2 regions of the Peribacillus sp. NPDC006672 genome follow, and region 2 is predicted to be linked to the other one. Evidence: riboswitches for the same ligand, from Rfam matches in the RefSeq annotation. Region 2 holds a riboswitch; the other holds the start of a gene.
What was found. Region 2 has a riboswitch for S-adenosylmethionine ahead of ACQKKK_RS10530 (YezD family protein). Riboswitches for the same ligand answer to the same signal wherever they lie in the genome.
Positions count from the first base shown of each region.

Region 1 (4,684 bases), on a different contig from region 2:
AAGATAACTTTCCTTACTATAATTTGCATAAAAGCATTCTCAATTTATTCTCATTCCAATTTTATAACAAATCCAATTTGGAATCAACTAATATAGATAGGGGTTTCCACTTATTACATAGTAAAAACCTGTCCTATTCTTAGGATACTAACAAATAGAGCATATTTACAGCATATTCTGCCTTATTTTAGCTTTTGTTAAAATTATCTTATTATTCGGCAAACCTTCGTTCTTATTAATATATGTTCAACAGATTCGATTGGAAGGTATAAACGTTCCGATTAGGAAAGAAAAAATCGGACTGCCGGGCATTATGTAAGTTTATCCAATAAGGAAACCCTTATTTCCCGGACCACTTTACATTTTACCTCTACAGACCGATCTTTTAAAGAAATGTTTTATATGCTTAGCCGTGAATTTTGCGTTGAAGATCAAGGACCATTTTGTTGCACTTTACATGTTCCCTATCTCGTTCCTTCTCAACCTCGATACGGAGGTCTAAGTTCCTACTGTACTCACTGTAGCCAATCCCATGTGAAGACTGCATCGCCTTTTCCATTTCGCTTGTTACATTTAAATCAAGAGTATTGATAGTGAACCATCCTTTCAAATTTGTGAACCATTTTATTTCCTTCATTAATTCTTTACCCTTCAGTTTCGTGATTAAACATGAAAAACGACCTGAATTATATCAGGCCGCCATTCTTGAATCATTTATCAACCGGTACAACTGCACCTTTATATTCTTTAAGGATGAAATCTTGAATCTCTTTAGAATGCAATACTTCTACTAGCGTTTTGATTTCTTCTTTATTTTCATCACCTTTGTTAACAGCAATAACGTTCACATATGGTGATTCAGAATCTTCAATGGCAATCGAATCTTCCAATGGATTCAAGCCTGCGTCGATTGCATAGTTAGAGTTGATCAGAACTGCATCCCCTTCGCCACTCTCATAAATCTTTGGAAGTAAAGCTGCTTCATAATTAGCATCAAATTTAAGGTTTTTCTTATTTTCAACGATGTCTTTTGTTGTTGCTGTCGTTTTATCGACGCCCTCTTTCAATTTGATCAGGCCATTCTTTTCCAACAGAGATAACGCACGTCCGTGGTCAGCAACCGAGCTGCTCATAATAATTGTTGCCCCTTCCGGAAGTTTATCGATGCTTTTATATTTTTGTGAATATAGACCGATAGGCTCGATGTGAATTCCGCCCGCATTGACGAAATCATATCCATTCTCTTTAATGGCCGACTCTAAGAAAGGTAGGTGTTGAAAATAGTTAGCATCCAATTCCTTATCATTTAAAGTCTTATTCGGTAAAACATAATCCTGGAATTTTTCAATTTTCAGCTCTATTCCTTTTTCTTTAAGAATAGGTTTAGCTTTTTCAAGAATCTCAGCATGCGGAACATTGGATGCTCCTACAACTAATTTCTTCGTTTCCTTTTCTGTATCGCTGCCGCCGCTTTTGTCCTTATCTGCTCCACAAGCTGCCAGAGCAATCGATAAAACAAGGACTAATGCAAATCCTAAAAACTTTTTCATCCTATTCATCTCCCTTTATCTTTTGTCTAATTTAGATGTAATCAAATCTCCAATAATTTGAATAATGAAGACGATAATTAAAATAACGATAGTCGCTACTAACGTAACGTCATTGTTGCTTCTTTGATAGCCGTCTAGATAGGCTAGATTACCAAGCCCGCCTGCGCCGATGACCCCGGCCATTGCGGTATAGCCGACCAATGCAATCGAAGTTACCGTAATCCCGGATATAAGGGCCGGCATCGACTCTGGAAGAAGGACCTTCCAAATGATCGTACTCGTTTTAGCCCCCATGGATTTAGCCGCTTCAATTACACCCTTGTCGATCTCACGGAGGCCAATTTCAACCATACGCGCATAAAATGGCGCCGCCCCGATAATAAGTGCTGGTAATGCTGCATTCTCACCAATCATAGAACCGACAAGCATTTTTGTAAAAGGTATGAGTAACACAATTAAAATAAGAAATGGAATGGAACGGAATATATTTACGACAGCACCAATGACCGCATTGACCGCCTTGTTTTCCCATATATTACCTTTCCCTGTCAAGAACAGGATCAACCCTAATAGTATGCCTATAAAAAAGGTAGCGACTACAGAGATGCTTGTCATATAAAGCGTTTCTTTCGTTGCTTCTAAAATGGCTTCCCAATCTACATTCGGCAATAATTCTTCAAGCATGAGTAATCACCTCCACGCCTACCTGCTGTGCTTTTATGAATTCTATTGCGCGGAGCATTTCATCCTCATTGCCATCAAGGTGGATAAACAACGTTCCATATGAACCGCTTCTTGTTTGGGATATTTTACCTTGAACGATATTGACATCCAACTCGAAGTTACGTACGAGCTTAGTGATCAACGGGCTTTCTGCACGATCACCTACAAAAGTCAATTGAATCACTTTACCTGCAGGAAAGCGTTCAAGCAAATGGTCCATCGTTTCTTTTGTTTCTTCTGGTTCCGTTACCTGTTGCACGAAACGCTTCGTCATTTGTTCTTTAGGATTCTTGAATACATCAAGGACAGGTCCCTGTTCAACGACTTGCCCGCTTTCCATCACGGCCACACGATGACAGATTTTACGTATTACATGCATTTCATGTGTTATCAGGACAATCGTCAACCCCAGACGCTGATTGATGTCAACAAGCAATTCGAGTATGGAATCGGTAGTCTGTGGATCTAAGGCAGAAGTCGCTTCATCACAAAGCAGGACCTTAGGATCATTTGCTAGGGCCCTGGCTATTCCCACCCTTTGCTTTTGCCCTCCGCTTAATTGCGAAGGATATGCCTTTTCTCTGCCTTCCAGTCCGACTAGCTTGATCAATTCGTTCACACGCTTGATGCGTTCAAATTTTGAAACGCCTGCAATTTCCAACGGGAAGGATATATTTTCCTGAACGGTCCTGGACCATAATAGATTGAAATGTTGGAAAACCATGCTGATTTCTTGACGTGCCTTACGGAGCTGAGCCCCTTTAATTTTTGAAACTTCCTTCCCAGCCACCACAACGGATCCCTCTGTAGGTGTTTCCAAACCATTGAGCATTCTGATCAAAGTACTTTTCCCAGCCCCACTGTAACCAATAATACCGAAAATCTCGCCTTTATTTATTTCAACATTCACATTATTTACTGCCTTAATAGTCTCACCGTTTCCTTTTCCTGTTCGGAAAAGCTTACTTACTTTCGTCAATGTAATCATTAATACTCACCTCTTTTATCCAATGAAACCTATGAACTTAGTTGATTTCTCTATATTATTTGTCAGTTTTTTTTCCGCCCGCAGGAATGTTTTTCCAAATGAAACAGAAAAAACCTTTCTGCATGAGCAGAAAGGCAGGTGAAGAAGCTGGCCTTCCTCTCATCTTCCAAAGTAATTAAACTTTGTGTGAATTGGCACCTTTCCAAGGAATCTCCTTGTCGGTTGCCGGGTTTCATCGGGCACATCCCTCCACCTCTCTTGATAAGAGCTAATATATAGAATATTTGTACAACATTAAGTTCTTTAGTATGGTGAAATTTTATCATAGATAAAAAAGGAGCGCAATGTATATTATTTCTAGCAAAAGAATGAACTGGACTTTTCGCTTAAACCGTTTTAGACGTCAGGGAGACGATATTCGTCGCTTTTTCAATTGCCTGCTCTAAATCTTCTATTAAATCCTCTGCATTTTCAATCCCGATGGATAACCGGACCTGATCAGCACTCACTCCCGCTTTCGCCAGACCTGCATCATTCAATTGTTGGTGGGTCGTACTGGCAGGATGGATGATTAAACTCTTAGCATCCCCTACATTAGCTACATGGGACCATAATTCCACCGAATTGATAAGTTTTGCCCCGGCTTCGCGGTCACCCTGTATCCCAAAAGTCACAACAGATCCTGCTCCCTTTGGCAAGTATTTATCCGCAAGGGCTTTATCGGGATGATCCTCCTTACCAGGATGTGAAACCCAAGTCACGGCAGGGTGATTTTCCAAATATTGAATGACAGACTTAGTGTTCGAAAGATGCTCTTTCATTCTTACATGCAGCGTTTCAAGTCCAAGCGTAAACTGGAATGCACTTTGGGCACTTAGGGCAGGACCTAAATCACGAAGCAACTGCACTCGGGCTTTCGTTATAAAAGCAGCAGGTCCAACTGCCTCGGCGTATACCAGACCGTCGTAGCTTGGGTCAGGCTCCGTAAAGCCAGGGTAGTTTGGTGAGTTCCAGTCGAACTTCCCTCCATCCACTATGACACCGCCTAACGTCGTTCCATTCCCCAAAATCCATTTTGTAGCGGAATGGATGACAATATCCGCCCCAAAATCAATTGGTCGGCATAGATACGGTGTAGCGAAGGTATTATCGATGATTAAAGGTATCCCGGCTTCGTGGGCGATGTCTGCTACTGCTTTTATATCAAGGACCCTCAAACTTGGATTTCCGATTGTTTCAGCAAATATGGCTTTTGTTCTTGGCGTAATCGCCCTTTTAAAATTTTCTGGGTCATCAGGAGAAACGAACTTCACCTTAATCCCATATTTAGGAAGAGTGTTTTCAAAAAGATTATACGTGCCGCCATATAATGTAGAGGCTGAAACAATTTCATCCCCTGCACCGGCAATATTCAGGATTGACA
Region 1 covers NZ_JBNNOR010000003.1:343,001-347,684, reverse strand. The annotation lists gene ACQKKK_RS07545 (hypothetical protein) at 407-637, opposite strand; gene ACQKKK_RS07540 (MetQ/NlpA family ABC transporter substrate-binding protein) at 711-1,550, opposite strand; gene ACQKKK_RS07535 (methionine ABC transporter permease) at 1,566-2,234, opposite strand; gene ACQKKK_RS07530 (methionine ABC transporter ATP-binding protein) at 2,227-3,261, opposite strand; SAM riboswitch class I at 3,418-3,529, opposite strand; gene ACQKKK_RS07525 (O-acetylhomoserine aminocarboxypropyltransferase/cysteine synthase family protein) at 3,648-4,684, opposite strand, start outside.
Region 1: it holds a riboswitch for S-adenosylmethionine, as region 2 does, so the genes downstream of both, ACQKKK_RS07530 (methionine ABC transporter ATP-binding protein) here and ACQKKK_RS10530 (YezD family protein) in region 2, are expected to answer to the same signal.

Region 2 (4,684 bases):
TCATTATAAATACAGCCTCTGTGTTTGGCTACTTAGCTTCTCACGGGACTTTCGCCTATCAGGCGTCTAAAGGCGCCGTAAGGATGATGACACAGACAGCTGCTTTGGAATTGGGTGCTTACGGAATACGCGTAGTGGGTATTGCACCAGGCGGTGTTGACACTCCTATCATACAAGGCTATAAAGATATGGGAATCATCGATAAATTGAATGCAAGTCAAATGCGCGGTAAATTAATTAAACCAGAAGCAATCGCAAATGCTGTCTATCTATTATCTTTGGAAGAAGCGGATGCAATCAATGGAAGTGTAGTCATGGTTGATGATGGCTATGCATCTTTTAAATGATTTTCTGAAAAAGAAAACATCGTCGCATTCAGACGATGTTTTCTACATATGATATATGGGAATATTGATTTCTATAGATCAAAGGTAATATTGACCGATTAGCACCATCGAGATATCATGGAAAATAGATTGGTGAAACCGGTCTTATCTTTATAAAAGAAGGTTGATATTTTTGAAAAAAGGGCAGCAAACCAAAGAACGAATCATAAATATAGCCCGGACGCTTTTTGCCACCAAAGGTTTTGACATGACAAGAACGAATGAAATTGCCTCTGCATGCAATGTTTCCGAAGCTACTATTTATAAATACTTTGAAAGCAAAAAAGATTTGCTTCTGGCAACAATTACTCCTAATGAAAAAGAGGAGTCTGAAGACGGGACTAGCTATCTATCTACGGATGATCTTGTAGAGAATCATGTTTGCACCATGATAAACAAAATTCTGGAAAATAAAGAACAGTTTTCGATATTATTTCGGGAAACGCAATTCGATCAAGATATTTCAAAGCAATATGTGGATCAGATTTTCAAGGCGAATGCCAGACATGTAGAAATACAAAAGAGAATAGATAGCGGAGAGATACACTATATTTCTGATATTATCCTATTTAATGTAGGGATCATTTCTTTCACATTGGCATTATCCACTCATTATGAGATTCATCAACAGAAAAAGGAACCATATTTTACTGCTGAGCGAATTAAGAGCATTGCTCAACTTTTGGTTTATGGTATACATGGAAAAAAAAATCATACATAATGTAACGGTCATATTAAAGGCATGAACATCAAGCCGTAAATATGACCGTTTTATTTTTAATGGGAAGCGATCATTCTTGTTGACGAAGTCAATTTGTGAATTAAATAAACCGAGTGTAAGATTTGACTTATATTTTTCAGACTATTACGATAAATGCATACTGCATGATATGACATTATGAGGATCTTATCTGGAAATCATGTTACATGGAGGGGATTTATAATGAGCGAAATCGTAATTTTATCAGGAAGTCCAGCGGTTCCATCAAGAACGGACATATCACTAAAACATATTCAATCTTTAGTTGAAAACGAAGGATTTACCACAACTTATTACTCAATTACGGATTTCTCAGCAGATGATTTATTCGAGGGGAGGTATAATAGCGAAGATATTTTAAAGCTTTCAGAAAAAATTCAAGAAGCTAGAGGAATTATTATTGGTTCACCAGTATATAAGGCCTCATATACAGGTGTATTGAAAGCCTTGATTGATTTGCTGCCAGAAGGGGCTTTTAAGGGAAAGCCAGTACTGCCAATTATGATTGGCGGAAGTAACAGGCATTTACTGGCGATTGACTATGCGCTTAAACCATTAATTTCAATATTGAAAGGCGAGCCGTTGCAGGGCATATATTTTGTGGATAAGGAAATAGATAAACAGAATTCAGAAAACCCGATAAATGATTTGAATTTAGTTGATCGAGTTCAAAGTCAGGTTCAGGAATTTGTAGAAGCGATTCAATTAAGAAATTAAGACTGCAGCGACTTCAACAAAAGGACTGGAATTCGAATAATTATTTTTTTAAATAATGCTAGACGTCAATAATAGGCTAATTAATGAAAATAGGCTCATTTTTTTGGAGACTTTATCTAAAAAAACGAGTCTATTTTCGTATTTAAATGAACATAAAATCATAAATGGAATAGTGTGTATAAAAATAACAGTTCATCCATTATATTAAACCAAGTTATTTTATAAGAAAACTCCATTGACAAGGATTTAATATGTGTTAATATTTAAAATAATAAAACTTATCCAGAGTGACGGAGGGAATTGGCCCTTTGAAGTCCAGCAACCTGCATGATATGCAAGGTGCTACCTCCAACAAAATGTTGATCATTTTGGAAGATAAGGTAATGAATATTTACCTTGGAATCTTTCTATTATGGAAAGATTTTTGTTTTTCGAAAAAATCATTGGCAAACCATAACAATGTAAGGTTGTTTGGAATTATATAAATTTAAGAAATTCATTAATCAGCGTCGAAAATAAGATATTCACGGAATTTCTTAAAGGGGGAACAGGTTTGGATAAAGAGAATCAGCTTGTAGAAATATTTGAACGACTTCAAGAAATGCTTAATTCAATGAAATATGGATCCATTACACTTATTGTTCAAGATGGTAAAATCATTCAAATGGAAAGAAATGAAAAACTAAGAATTAAATAAGGTATCTGCTGACTAGAAAAACTAGAGGCGGGTTTAACTGATATAAAGAGAGTATTGGTTAGATTCGTCTCTTTTTCCTAAGCTTATATAAACTCGAGAAGAATACAACGGGTATTGATCCACAGTTACTCTAACCTGTGAAAGATAGAGCAAGTTCTTAGAGGGGGCAATAAAGTTGGCTGCATTAATAAATTATGAAAATTTCAACACCGGGGATTTACCTATATTTCCTGAAGATAGTGAGACAAAAGGTGCTTTGGAAGTTCTGCAATGGGCGAATGAACAATATGGAAACAAACTCATTTATGCCTGTAGTTTTGGTATTGAAGGAATTGTGCTTACGGATTTATTAGCGAAGGTCAACCCTTCGGCAAAAATTGTTTTTCTGGATACTGATGTACATTTCGAGGAAACTTACCAACTGATCGATCAAGTGAAAAAGCGATATCCAAAGCTTTCGATCGAAATGAAGAAACCTGCCTTGACGCTTGAGGAACAAGCAGCGGAATATGGGGATGAATTATGGCTTAGTGATTCCAATAAGTGTTGTAACATTCGAAAAATAATTCCGCTTACTGATGTGCTTTCAAATGCAACAGCCTGGCTTTCGGGACTGCGGAGGGAGCAATCCGAAACAAGAGCTCTGACCGAGTATATCAACAAGGATAATAAGTTCAAATCGATTAAAATATGTCCACTCATTCATTGGACATGGAAAGATGTTTGGCGTTATGCTCACAAAAATGGACTTCCATATAATATCCTGCATGATAATGGATATCCGAGCATTGGCTGTAAAACGTGTACGGCACCCGCCATCAATGCCGATGACTTACGCTCAGGGCGTTGGCAAGGAGCGCAAAAAACAGAATGCGGATTGCATTTATCTTAAAATAAATAGAAATCATAGGGGGAAATTAGCATGACAATCAGTCTACCGCACGGAGGAACATTAATCGATCTTTGGGAACCAAAATATGATTTTAGTAAAATAACAAAGTCAATCGAAATTGATGAAATAGCATTAAGTGACCTTGAATTGATTGGCACTGGTGCCTACAGTCCGATTAAAGGATTCTTTACGAAAAGTGACTATGAGGCAGTTGTCAAGGATATGAGGCTTAACAGCGGCCATGTTTGGAGCATCCCGATTACGCTGCCTTTGACTGAAGAAGCTGCAGAAACCCTTACTATAGGTGAAGAAGTAACGTTGACTCATGAAGGTGAAACATATGGGGTTCTATCCGTTTCCGATATTTACACTCCAGATAAGCAATTGGAAGCGACATTAGTATATCAAACTGATGATGAGAAGCATCCTGGAGTGAAAAATTTATATAACCGCGGCGATGTATATGTCGGCGGGGAAATAAAGTTGATTAAGAGAATAGAGCGTCCGCTATTTCAAGCTCATTATTTGGACCCAGTTGAGACAAGGAAAGCTTTTGCTGAAAAAGGCTGGGAAACGGTTGTCGGATTCCAAACGAGGAACCCGGTTCACCGTGCGCATGAATACATTCAAAAGACAGCGTTGGAGATTGTCGATGGCTTATTCTTAAACCCTCTTGTAGGGGCCACTAAATCCGATGACATTCCGGCAGATGTACGAATGGAGAGCTATAAAGTGCTGCTTGAAAAATATTATCCCAAGAATCGTGTCTCCCTTGCGGTTTTCCCTGCTGCCATGCGTTATGCAGGACCAAGGGAAGCCATTTTCCATGCGATGGTTCGTAAAAATTATGGTTGCACCCATTTTATCGTCGGACGTGATCATGCGGGTGTGGGCGATTATTATGGTACATATGATGCTCAAAAGATCTTTGGGAATTTTAACGCAGATGAGTTAGGGATCACGCTATTATTCTTTGAACATAGTTTTTACTGTAAAGCATGTGGCAATATGGCTTCAGCTAAAACTTGTCCGCATGGAAAGGAAGACCATGTCATCCTGTCCGGAACGAAGGTAAGGGAAATGTTGCGTAATGGAGAAATTCCTCCAGCTACCTTTAGCCGCAAAGAAGTCATCGAGGTATTGATCGAAGGTCTGAAAAAGAATGAAGTTTTTAACTGAATGGTCACAAATTGAAGGATCACATGAAGAGGGGGATTATAATATGAGTAAAA
Region 2 covers NZ_JBNNOR010000005.1:227,626-232,309, forward strand. The annotation lists gene ACQKKK_RS10515 (SDR family NAD(P)-dependent oxidoreductase) at 1-347, shown strand, start outside; gene ACQKKK_RS10520 (TetR/AcrR family transcriptional regulator) at 520-1,107, shown strand; gene ssuE (NADPH-dependent FMN reductase) at 1,330-1,863, shown strand; SAM riboswitch class I at 2,139-2,245, shown strand; gene ACQKKK_RS10530 (YezD family protein) at 2,444-2,560, shown strand; gene ACQKKK_RS10535 (phosphoadenylyl-sulfate reductase) at 2,748-3,452, shown strand; gene sat (sulfate adenylyltransferase) at 3,483-4,631, shown strand; gene cysC (adenylyl-sulfate kinase) at 4,675-4,684, shown strand, end outside.